DNA from 2 places in the Streptomyces sp. NPDC001634 genome. Region 1 is predicted to be linked to the other one. Evidence: predicted binding sites of a transcription regulator. Region 1 holds the regulator's gene; the other holds the start of a gene.

What was found. Region 1 encodes HspR, which represses chaperone genes until heat shock. Its sites were predicted from a motif close to TTGAGNNNNNNNNNCTCAA; they were not measured.
Region 2: lon (endopeptidase La) is a predicted target of HspR. The motif match lies at 2,655-2,673, and genes of this name have one in related genera.

What each region holds. Positions count from the first base shown of each region.
Region 1 covers NZ_JBEOZU010000018.1:120,979-126,801, forward strand. The annotation lists gene ABT186_RS14605 (alpha-E domain-containing protein) at 1-720, shown strand, start outside; gene ABT186_RS14610 (transglutaminase family protein) at 728-1,570, shown strand; gene ABT186_RS14615 (sugar ABC transporter substrate-binding protein) at 1,633-2,769, opposite strand; gene ABT186_RS14620 (heat shock protein transcriptional repressor HspR) at 3,177-3,629, opposite strand; gene dnaJ (molecular chaperone DnaJ) at 3,634-4,806, opposite strand; gene grpE (nucleotide exchange factor GrpE) at 4,846-5,505, opposite strand; gene dnaK (molecular chaperone DnaK) at 5,502-5,823, opposite strand, start outside.
Region 2 covers NZ_JBEOZU010000063.1:51,315-57,137, reverse strand. The annotation lists gene ABT186_RS32995 (response regulator transcription factor) at 1-337, opposite strand, end outside; gene ABT186_RS32990 (spermidine synthase family protein) at 450-1,136, opposite strand; gene ABT186_RS32985 (rhomboid-like protein) at 1,721-2,536, shown strand; gene lon (endopeptidase La) at 2,696-5,113, shown strand; gene ABT186_RS32975 (MarR family winged helix-turn-helix transcriptional regulator) at 5,353-5,823, shown strand, end outside.

The DNA.
Region 1 (5,823 bases):
GAGCAGCTGGCCTTCGACGCGCGCTCGACGGGCTCGATCGAGGGCGCGCTCGGCGCGGCACGCCTGAACGCCCGCAGTGCACGGGAAGCCGTCTCGTCCGAGATGTGGGAGTGCCTGAACTCCACCTGGCACGCGCTCGCCGACCAGCGGACGGCCGCGCGCCGCACGGGCCCGTACGCATACCTGGAGCTGGTGCGCCGCCGCGCGGCCCTGTTCTTCGGCCTGGCCGACTCCACGATGAGCCGGGACGACAGCTGGCGGTTCGTGGTGCTCGGCCGGAGCCTGGAGCGGGTGGACATGACGGTCCGGCTGCTGGCCGTACGGGTCCTCGACGCCGCCCATGCCCCGGACTGGCCGACGCTGCTGAGCGCGAGCGGCGCGGACGAGGCGTACGCGCGGACGTACAGCGGCTTCGGCGACACCCCGCGCGTCGCTGAATTCCTGCTCCTGGACCGAGCGTTCCCGCGTTCGGTGCTGCACGCGCTGACGACGGCCGAGGAGTGCCTGGAGGCACTGGGCCGGCCCCGCCAGGACCCCGCGCGCCGCCCGATCGGCCGGATGCGCACCCGCCTCGAATACCTGGACTCGCTCGCCCTGGAGGACGGGCTGCCGATGCTGCTGCGGGACCTGCAACAGGCGTGCATGGCCTCCGCGGACGCCGTGGCGGAGAAGTTCTTCCCGTACCAGGGGCCCGTCGAGTGGGCCCAGGAAGGAGCGTGAGGCAGCCGTGGCACGCCGACTCCGCATCAAGCACACGACGCGCGTCTCGTACGCACAGCCCGCGGCCTCGTCGCACAACGAGGTCCGTATGACGCCCCTGACCCTGCCCGGCCAGACGACGCTGGACGCCCGCGTCCTGGTCAACCCGTCGACCCCGACGTGGTCGTACTGGGACTACTGGGGCACCCAGGTGACGGGCTTCGACCTGATGGAACCCCACGACCACCTGACGATCACGGCCTCCAGCCTGGTGGAGACGGTGCCCACGGACGGGCCATCGGTGCCGCCCACCTGGCCGGAGCTGCGCGAGGCGACGGCGAACTCGCGTCTCCTGGAGTACGCGACGCCGACCCCCCGCACGGCGATCCCACAGGAACTCCTCGACCACGCCCGTGAGACGGCAGCGGGCCTGGATCCGCACGAGACGGCCACAGCGGTGTCGGCGCTGGTCGCGGACAGGGTGTCGTACGTCCCCGGCGCGACCGGCGTCAACACGAGCGCGGCGCAGGCGTGGGAGCAGGGCGCCGGAGTCTGCCAGGACATCACCCACCTCACGTCGGCGATGCTGCGCGGCCTCGGCCTGCCGACCCGCTATGTCTCCGGCTACCTCCACCCGGAACGCGAGGCCGAGCTCCACCGCCCGGTGGCCGGCCAGAGCCATGCATGGATCGAGTACTGGGCCGGCGACTGGACGGGCTATGACCCCACGAACCGCACCCGCGCCGACGGGTCACACGTGGTGGTGGGGCGCGGTCGCGACTACGACGACGTCACCCCGCACAAGGGGGTGTACCGAGGCGTGGCCGGGGGCCCGCCCGAGGTGACGGTGGAGTTCACGCGGGTGGCGTGAAACCCTCCCCGTACTGAGCGAACGGGCGGGCGGGCATCCGGTGCCCGCCCGGGCCCCACCCGCTACTTCAGGCCGATCGCCGCGCAGGCCGCCTTGTACTTCGCGGTGCAGATGTCCTTGACGGTGTAGATCTCGTCCGTGATCACCGTGTCCTTGATGTTGTCCTTGGTGAGGGCGACCACCGGCACCAGCATCGACGGGATCTTCGTCTCCGTCGGGCTGTCGACCTTGTCGCGGGTGAGCGCGTCGAACTCGATGGAGCGGCCCTGGACCTTGGCCACCGCCATCTCCGCGGCGTTGTTCGCCTCCTGCGGGTACGACTTGTACACGCTCATGTACTGCTCGCCCGCGACGATCCGCTGCACCGCGTCCAGAGCCGCGTCCTGTCCGGTCACCGGCGGGACGGTGTTGATGCCCGCCTCCTTCATCGCGTCGATGACGGCACCGGCCATGCCGTCGTTCGCGGAGTAGACCGCCGCGATGTTGTTCAGCCCGATGGCCCGGATCGCCTCGGCCATGTTCGCCTTGGCGTTCTCCGGCTTCCAGTCCTTGGTGTCGTACGTCTTGACGATGTTGACCTTGCCGTTGAGCTCGCTCAGCGCGCCCTTCTTGAACTGCGCAGCGTTCGGGTCGGTCGGCGAGCCGTTCATCATGACGATCTTGCTGGTCGAGGCCTTGGTGCCGAGCGCCTCGACGAGCGCGCGGCCCTGCACCTGGCCGACCAGTTCGTTGTCGAAGGAGATGTAGGCGTCGATCGGGCCCTGCGCGAGCCGGTCGTAGGCGATGACCGGGATACCGGCGTCCTTGGCCTTCTTCACGCCCGGCGCGATGGCCTTGGAGTCCACCGCGTCCACCAGGAGCACATCCACCTTGTCGGCGATCATCTGGTCGAGCTGCGCGCTCTGCTTGGCCGCGTCCGCGTCGGCGTTGGCGTAGACCACCTTGCCCTTGTTGCTGGTGAGGGACAGCACCTGCTTCCTGATGATGGGGTAGTCGAACTTGTCGTACCGAGGGTTCTCCTTCTCGGGCAGAAGGAGCCCCACCGTGATGTCGTTGCCCTTCTTCGGGGTCGCGGAGCTGCTGCTCCCGCCGACTCCGTCGATGACGCCGCACGCGGCGAGCGAGACGGCCGACACGGAAGCGGCCAGGGCTATGGCCGTACGACGCACAGCGGTCCTACGGGTGGTACGAGCAATCACATCAGGTGCCTTCCGGGCGGGGGAGCAGCATTGCGACCCAGGTGGCTGAAAGCCAACGCGGCGACGGTATGCAGCGTCAAGGACTACGGGTTAACGAGATGGCAACAGCATCTCTGTAGAAGTCAAGTGAAGACCAAGAGAGTCTGGTGCGGGGGAGTTTCCCAAACCTTCGTTCGATGAAGATTCCGCCCGTCGCCTGCACCCTTCCGGCGACCGACGGTCAGTCAACTCCATTGGCACACGGGAGTGTTCATCCGGTCACTCGGAGTGATCAAGGTCACACGCCTCCGCGTCCGTCACGCACTCGCTTGAGGAGGTGGACCGGCCGACGGCCTGAGCGGACCCTGAGCCACAGCGCAAGGGGCCCGGAGATCTCCCGACCTCCGGGCCCCTCCAGCCAGTAGCTGTCAGTCCGACGTCTGCTGCCGCTTGGGCCGCCACACCACCAGCGCGCTGGTCTGCTGGACCTCCTGGTACGGCACCAGGTCGCGGCGGTACGAGGCGTGCACCGCCGCCTCGCGCTGGCGCATCGCCACCGCCGCGCCGTCCAGCGCGTCCTGAAGCTCCGCGACACGGGACTGGAGCGCGGCGACCTGGTTCTCCAGTTCGATGATGCGCTTGATGCCGGCCAGGTTGATGCCTTCGTCCTGCGACAACTGCTGCACCTGGCGGAGCAGTTCGATGTCGCGGGCCGAGTAGCGCCGCCCCCGGCCCGCGGTGCGGTCCGGGGACACGAGCCCCAGGCGGTCGTACTGGCGCAGCGTCTGCGGGTGCAGACCGGAGAGCTGGGCCGCCACCGAGATGACGTAGACCGGGGTCTCCTCGGTCAGTTCGTACGGGTTGCGTCGACGGCCGTCCATCTCGTCATGCTCCCTTCGCGGCCTGGAACAGCTCCGCCCGCGGGTCCTCGCCCGCCGTTGCCTCGCGATACGCCTCCAGCGCGTCACGAGCCTTCCCCGACAGGTCCGTGGGGACACTCACCTCGACGGTGACCAGCAGGTCGCCGCGGGTGCCGTCCTTGCGGACCGCACCCTTGCCCCGGGCGCGCATCGTGCGCCCGTTGGGCGTGCCCGGGGGCAGCTTCAGCGTCACCGGGGGACCGCCGAGGGTGGGCACCCGGATGTCGGCGCCGAGCGTCGCCTCCGCGAACGTCACCGGCACGGTCACCGTCAGGTTGTCGTCCTTGCGGCCGAAGACGGGGTGCGGATCCACGTGTACGACGACGTACAGGTCGCCGGCCGGGCCGCCCCGCTCGCCCGGTGTGCCCTTGCCGCGCAGCCGGATGCGCTGCCCGTCGGACACCCCGGCCGGGATGCGGACCTGCATCGTCCGCGACGACTTCGCCCGTCCGCTGCCCTTGCAGACCTCGCACGGGTTCTCCGCGATCAGACCGCGGCCCTTGCAGTCCGGGCAGGGGTCCGTGAGGGAGAAGCCTCCCCCGGAGCCCCGGGCCACCTGGCCGGTGCCGACGCAGGTCGGGCACACGCGCGGCGTGCCGTTCTTGTCGCCGGTGCCCGAACAGGCCTTGCAGGGCGCCTGCGAGGACATGCGCAGCGGTACGGTCGCGCCGTCCACCGCTTCGGTGAAGCTCAGCGTGACCTCGGACTCGATGTCCTGGCCGCGCCGCGGCTGCGTACGCGTGCCCGCGCCGCCGCCGCGGTTGAACAGGCCCCCGAAGACGTCACCGAGACCACCGCCGAAACCCCCTCCGGCGCCGCCGCTCTGGCTACCGCCGAAGAGGTCCCCCAGGTCGAAGTTGAAGGAGCCGCCCGCCCCGGGTCCGGGACGGAAGCCGCCGTTGCCGAAGAGGGCGCGGGCCTCGTCGTACTCCTTGCGCTTCTTGGGGTCGCCGAGGACGTCGTTCGCCTCGGAGATCTCCTTGAAACGCTCCTCCGCCTTGGCGTTGCCCTTGTTGGCGTCCGGGTGGAACTCGCGGGCAAGCTTCCGGTACGCCTTCTTGATCTCGGCCTCGGTGGCGTCCTTGGGGACGCCGAGGACCTTGTAGAAGTCCTTCTCGATGAAGTCCTTGGTGCTCATCCCCGACGCCCCTCCTTCCCTACGCCTCGTTGGTGTACGTCAGCCCTCGTCCGGGCCACCGCTCTCCTTGTCGTCGCCCGCCTCGGCCGTCTCCTCGGCCTTGACCGTGTGCGCCCCCGGCTGCGGTTCGGCCACGGCCACCCGCGCGGGGCGGATGGTGCGCTCGCCGATCCGATACCCGGGCTGCAGAATCGCCACGCACGTCGTCTCCGTGACGTCCGGCGCGTACGAGTGCATCAGGGCCTCGTGGATCGTCGGGTCGAAGGGCTCGCCCTCCTTGCCGAACTGCTGCAGACCCATCTTCGCCGCGACGGTCTCCAGCGACTCGGCGACGGACTTGAAGCCGCCGACGAGTTCGCCGTGGTCCCGCGCGCGGCCGATGTCGTCGAGCACGGGCAGGAGCTCGGTCAGGAGGTTCGCGATGGCGATCTCCTTGACCGTGATCCGGTCGCGTTCGACGCGGCGACGGTAGTTCTGGTATTCGGCCTGGAGACGCTGGAGGTCCATCGTGCGCTCGTTCAGAGCCGTGCGCACCTGGTCCAACTGCGCCGTCAGACCGGCGGTCTGTGCGTTTGCGTCCCCCGCCGGGGCCGCCGCCTCCTTCGCAGAGGAGGAGGCGGCCTGCGGCTCGGCGTCATCAGGGGTGGCGCCGGAGGGGACGTCGGGCTTCTCCTCGAAGCCCGGGGTCTCCTCCGTCACGCGGCACCGTCCTTACGGTCCTCGTCGACGATCTCGGCGTCGACGACGTCGTCGTCGGCCTTCGCCTGGCCGGCACCGGCGTCACCGGCACCGCCCGCGGCCTGCGCGGCCTGGGCGTCGGCGTACATGGCCTGGCCGAGCTTCTGCGAGACGGCCGCGACCTTCTCCGTGGCGGTACGGATCTCCGCCGTGTCCTCGCCCTTCAGCTTCTCCTTGAGCTCCTCGACGGCGGTCTCGACCTCGGTCTTGATCTCGCCCGGGACCTTGTCCTCGTTGTCCTTGAGGAACTTCTCGGTCTGGTAGACGAGCTGCTCGCCC
Region 2 (5,823 bases), on a different contig from region 1:
CGGCGCCGACGCCGAGCCCGACCAGCATGTCCGTCTCGTCGTCGCGTGCGGTGAGCATCAGCACCGGCACCGGGCGCTGTGCCTGCACACGGCGACAGACCTCCAGGCCGTCGAAGCCCGGCAGCATGATGTCGAGGATCAGCAGGTCCGGCTGCCATGCCTCGGCCGTATCGACGGCCGCCGGGCCGTCGCCGGCCGTTTGCACGAGGAATCCTTCGGCGCGCAAGCGGGCGGCGATGGCCTCGACGATCGTCGGGTCGTCCTCGACCACCAGAACCCGCCGCTGAGCGCCCGGGGTCGCCGTCGTGCCGTTGTGCGCGGTGTGTGTCTGCTCCATCGCCCGCCCCTGGGGTTGCTTTCCGGAATCCGTGGGGTGATCCCATGACTGCGTTTGACGCTTGAATGATCCGCGTCAGGGATGCAGCGTACGGGGAGTTACCGCGAGTCGGCTATCCAGGTCTGACGGCGAGGTGCACGACGTCGGGAACGCCCCGGGCAACGGGCACCTCTTCGGTACGCACCTGCTGGAACCCGGCATTCCAGAGGGATCCTTCAAATTCGGGAGAGGGCTGCGCCGACCACACCGCCAGTACCCCGCCGGGCCTCAACACCCTTGCGCAGCTTGCCAATCCGGCCGTCGAGTACAGGCTGTCGTTGTCCTCCGTGACCGTCCAGCCGGGCCCGTTGTCGATGTCCAGGCACAGCGCGTCGTACGTGTCCGATGTCTCATGCACGTAAGTGACCAGATCGGCGGCGAGGATGCGTGTGCGCCGGTCGGCGAGCGCATCCGCGGACAACGCGGACAGCGGGCCGCCCAGGTGCCAGTCGATGATGGCGCGCTCGCGTTCGACGACGGTGATCCGTCCCCAGCGCGGATCGGCCGATGTGTGGGCGAGCGAGAAGCCGACGCCGAGCCCGCCGATCAGCACATCCGGCTCGGGGCGTCCGTCCAGGGCGTCGTACGCGGCGTCGACGAGCAGCCGCTCCGAGCGTCCGTCGGAGGTGTCCATCAGGAAGCAGCCGTTGGCGATGATCTGCAGCAGCGCGCCGTGGCGTCGCAGCACGACCTCACCGTGGGGACCCTCGCGTCGGTCCAGGACTTCCGGGGTCTCGCAGGTGTCGTACGGATGAGGCATGGGCCTCATTCTGGTGACGGAGTACGCAACGGACGAGGGATTTTCCCGGACGGAGGGCGCGCGCGACGAGCGCCCGCGCCCCCGGCGTACAGGCCTCGCGCCCCCGTTGCCCGTGCCTGGGTTCGAAGGGGCGAGAGGACGGGCATGGTGGACGGCTGCCCGTTTGCCGGGCGCCCCGGTGTCGCGCTCGCCCTCCCGGCCGCACGGTGTTGCCGCCTCGACGGGGCCGCGCGGCGGTTCCCGACGGTGGCCCCGCGGCTGCCCGGCGTGCCCCGGGACCGTCAGTGGCTGCCGATGCCGGCCGAGGTCCGAGGCCGAACTCCCTGTGGTCGAGCCGGTCATCGAGGATCGGGGCACGGAACTCGCCGCATGCACCGCCGTGTTGAGACGTACGCGCACCCGAGAACGTATCCGGACGCGTAAGCAGGCCACGCCGCCCTGATTCCGAACATGCGTTCGCAGGTTGGCCCCGGACGCAGAAAGCATCTGAGAAGTTGCTATGAATCGCGTCTCCGGTGGCGTCGGTCATAGACAGCGACCCGCGCGGCACGAAGGGTGGAGCGTGACGGAAGGAGTTCCTCGCCTTGGAACGTACGGTCTCGGCGGCTGACGCCACGCTCACGGCCCCCGGGACGGGCGCGCCACTCCTGGACGGCATGCCGCGCCAGCGGACGGTGCTGCCCCCGGAAGACCAGGCCCCGGCGCAGGCCACGACCGCAGTCGTTCCGGACGCGGCCCCGGCACCGGCCCCCAGGACGGTCCCGCGCTCCTGGCTGCTCCTGCCGACCCCCACGGGAACGCCCTTCACCTTCGGGTACGCGGCCGTGCTCGTTGTGACGTCCCTGTTCGCCGAGCACGCCGACCCGACGCTCGTGCACACCCTGTACCAGGACTCCAGCACCGACGTCGCCCATCTGGTCCAGAGCCCGGTGCTGGTGCTGGTAGCCAGCGCGCTGTGGATCGCGGGCGGGATGATGTCGTCGTACTCGCTCGTCTTCCTGATCGTGCTGACGTCGCTGGAGCGGCGGATAGGCGGCCGGCGCACGGCCGTCGTCTTCCTGCTCGGCCATGTGCTCGCCACCCTGGCCACCGAGGTCCCGATCGGGCTCCTGGTGCTGGCGGGCCACCTCCCCGAGAGCTCCCTGCACCGCCTCGACTACGGCATCAGCTTCGGCGTCGCGGCGAGTGTCGGCGCACTGGCGGGCCTGCTGCGGCCGTGGCTGCGCTGGCCGGTGCTCATCGTGTTCGGCGGAATGCTGCTCCAGGACCTGGCCGAGTTCGCGGATCCGCTGAGCGACTGCGGCCACCTGCTCTCCCTGGCGATCGGCATCGCGACCTGGCCGCTGGTACGCCGATGGCGGCAGACCGGCCCCGAGGCCCTCTCGGCGTCGGCTGCGTAACTGAGGCCCCGGCGGACGACCCTCGGCGACAACTGCCTTTCTCCGCAGCTCAGGAGGCCGTCCGACGTGATCGCTCACAGCGAACACCCGTGAGGGAACAATCGAATCCTCTCAGGCATTGAGTCGGCATAACTCAACTTGACTGCCGAAGGGGAGATCATGGCTTCGACGTCCACACCGCTCACCTTGCCTGTGCTGCCGCTCGACGACGAGGTCGTGCTGCCCGGGATGGTGGTACCTCTGGACCTGAACGACGCCGATGTGCGCGCCGCCGTGGAGGCCGCCCAGGCCGCCGCGCGGTCGGAGCCCGGCAAGCCGAAGGTCCTTCTGGTACCCCGCATCGACGGGACGTACGCGAGCACCGGCGTGCTCGGCACCGTCGAGCAGGTCGGCCGGCTCGCCGACGGCGACCCGGGTGCGCTCATCCGGGGCCGGGGCCGGGTGAAGATCGGTGCCGGCACGACGGGGCCCGGTGCCGCGCTGTGGGTGGAGGGCACCCGGCTCGACGAGACCGTGCCCGACCCCCTGCCCGGACACATCGCCGATCTGGTCAAGGAGTACAAGGCCCTCGCCACCAGCTGGCTGCGGAAGCGGGGTGCCTGGCAGGTCGTCGACCGGGTGCAGGCCATCGACGACGTGTCCGCGCTCGCCGACAACTCGGGCTACTCGCCCTTCCTGACCACCGAGCAGAAGGTGGAGCTCCTGGAGACCGCGGACCCGGTCACCCGGCTGAAGCTCGCCACCCAGCAGCTGCGCGACCACCTCGCCGAGCAGGACGTCGCCGAGTCCATCGCCAAGGACGTCCAGGAGGGCGTCGACAAGCAGCAGCGCGAGTTCCTGCTGCGCCGTCAGCTGGAGGCCGTCCGCAAGGAGCTGCGCGAGCTGAACGGCGACAGCAAGGAGGGCGAGGAGTCCGACGACTACCGGGCGCGCGTCGAGGCCGCCGATCTCCCCGAGAAGGTCCGTGAGGCCGCGCTCAAGGAGGTCGACAAGCTGGAGCGGTCGAGCGACCAGTCGCCCGAGGGGTCGTGGATCCGGACGTGGCTCGACACCGTGCTGGAGCTGCCCTGGAACGAGCGCACCGAGGACGAGTACGACATCCGCGGCGCCAAGGCCGTCCTCGACGCCGAGCACGCGGGCCTGGAGGACGTGAAGGAACGCATCACCGAGTACCTGGCGGTGCGCAAGCGGCGCTCCGACCGGGGGCTGGGTGTCGTCGGCGGCCGCCGCGGCGGGGCGGTGCTCGCCCTCGTCGGGCCGCCCGGCGTCGGCAAGACCAGCCTCGGCGAGTCCGTCGCGCACGCCATGGGCCGGAAGTTCGTCCGGGTCGCCCTCGGCGGCGTACGCGACGAGGCCGAGATCCGCGGCCACCGGCGTACATACGTCGGTGCCCTGCCCGGCCGGATCGTCCGCGCCATCAAGGAGGCCGGGTCGATGAACCCGGTGGTCCTGCTGGACGAGATCGACAAGGTCGGCTCCGACTTCCGCGGCGACCCGGCCGCGGCCCTGCTGGAGGTCCTGGACCCGGCGCAGAACCACACCTTCCGGGACCACTACCTGGAGGTCGAGCTCGACCTGTCCGACGTCGTGTTCCTCGCGACCGCGAACGTCCTCGAAGCCATCCCGGAGGCCCTGCTCGACCGTATGGAGCTGGTCCGTCTGGACGGCTACACCGAGGACGAGAAGGTCGTCATCGCCCGTGACCACCTGCTCCCGCGCCAGCTGGAGCGGACGGGTCTGAACAAGGACGAGGTCACCCTCGACGAGGGCGCGCTGCGCAAGCTCGCCGGCGAGTACACCCGGGAGGCGGGCGTACGGAACCTGGAGCGGTCGATCGCGCGCCTGCTCCGCAAGGTCGCGGCCCAGCATGAACTGGGCGAGCGGGAGCTGCCGTTCACGGTCCGGGACGAGGACCTGCGCGGGCTGCTCGGGCGTCCGCACCACGTGCCCGAGTCCGCCCAGGACCCGGCCGAGCGCCGTACGGCCGTTCCCGGTGTGGCGACCGGTCTCGCGGTCACCGGTGCCGGCGGTGACGTCCTCTATGTGGAGGCGTCGCTGGCCGACCCGGAGACGGGCGCGGCGGGCCTGACCCTGACCGGTCAGCTCGGCGACGTGATGAAGGAGTCCGCGCAGATCGCGCTCAGCTTCCTGCGCTCCCACGGCGCCGAACTCGAACTCCCGGTGGGCGACCTGAAGGACCGGGGCGTGCACATCCACTTCCCGGCGGGCGCGGTCCCGAAGGACGGCCCGAGCGCGGGCATCACGATGACGACCGCGCTGGCCTCGCTCCTGTCGGGCCGGCTGGTCCGTACGGACGTGGCGATGACGGGTGAGGTCTCGCTGACCGGCCGTGTCCTGCCCATCGGCGGGGTGAAGCAGAAGCTGCTCGCCGCGCACCGGGCGGGTGTCACGACCGTCATCATCCCCAAGCGCAACGAGCCCGACCTGGACGACGTCCCGGCCGAGGTGCTGGACAAGCTGGACGTCCACGCCGTCACGGACGTCCGCCAGGTCCTGGAGCTGGCGCTCGCGCCGGCCACGAACGGTGCGACGCCGGAGGTTCCGGTGGCGGCGTGACGGACGCTACCGGATCAAGGGAAGGCCCGGGTTCCGTGAGGGAGGCCCGGGCCTTCGCCTTGCCCTGCGTCCGGAGCGGTCACCGGTCGCCGCCCTCCGGCGAGCCGCCGACCACTGCCTGTTCGCCGGGGCCGGAGGCTGCCGTTGGTCCACGCCTGCGAAATACTGACGGAGCTGCGGCGATGGAGACGTTTCGGCAGAAACTTTCAGGATCGGGAAACCGGGTCAGGGGTACTGAGGTGCACGTGGACGGAAACGGCGAGGGGCGCCTGCCCGGTGCGCCGGCGAGCGGCGCCGGGTCGGCGGGCGCGCCCGGCGGTGGTGCGGACCGGGAGTTCCTGTCGCTGGAGCGGGAGCTCACCGTATTCCTGCGCCGCGCCCGTGCCAGCCAGGGCGAGATGGCCCGCGAGGTCCACCCGGACCTGGAGTCCGCCGCGTACGGCCTTCTCGTACGGCTCGACGAGTGCGGCCGTCAGCGCGCCACCGAACTCGCCGCCTACATCGGGGTCGGCAAGGCCACGATGTCCCGCCAGCTCCGTGCCCTGGAGGACCTCGGCCTGGTCGCCCGGGAACCCGACCCGGCGGACGGACGCGCCTGGCTCGTCCACCTCACCGACGAGGGCCGCAGCCGCGTCGGCCGCGTGCGCGAGGCCCGCCGCGCCCGCTATGTGAGCCAGCTCGCCCACTGGGACCCGCGCGAGGTCGCGGAA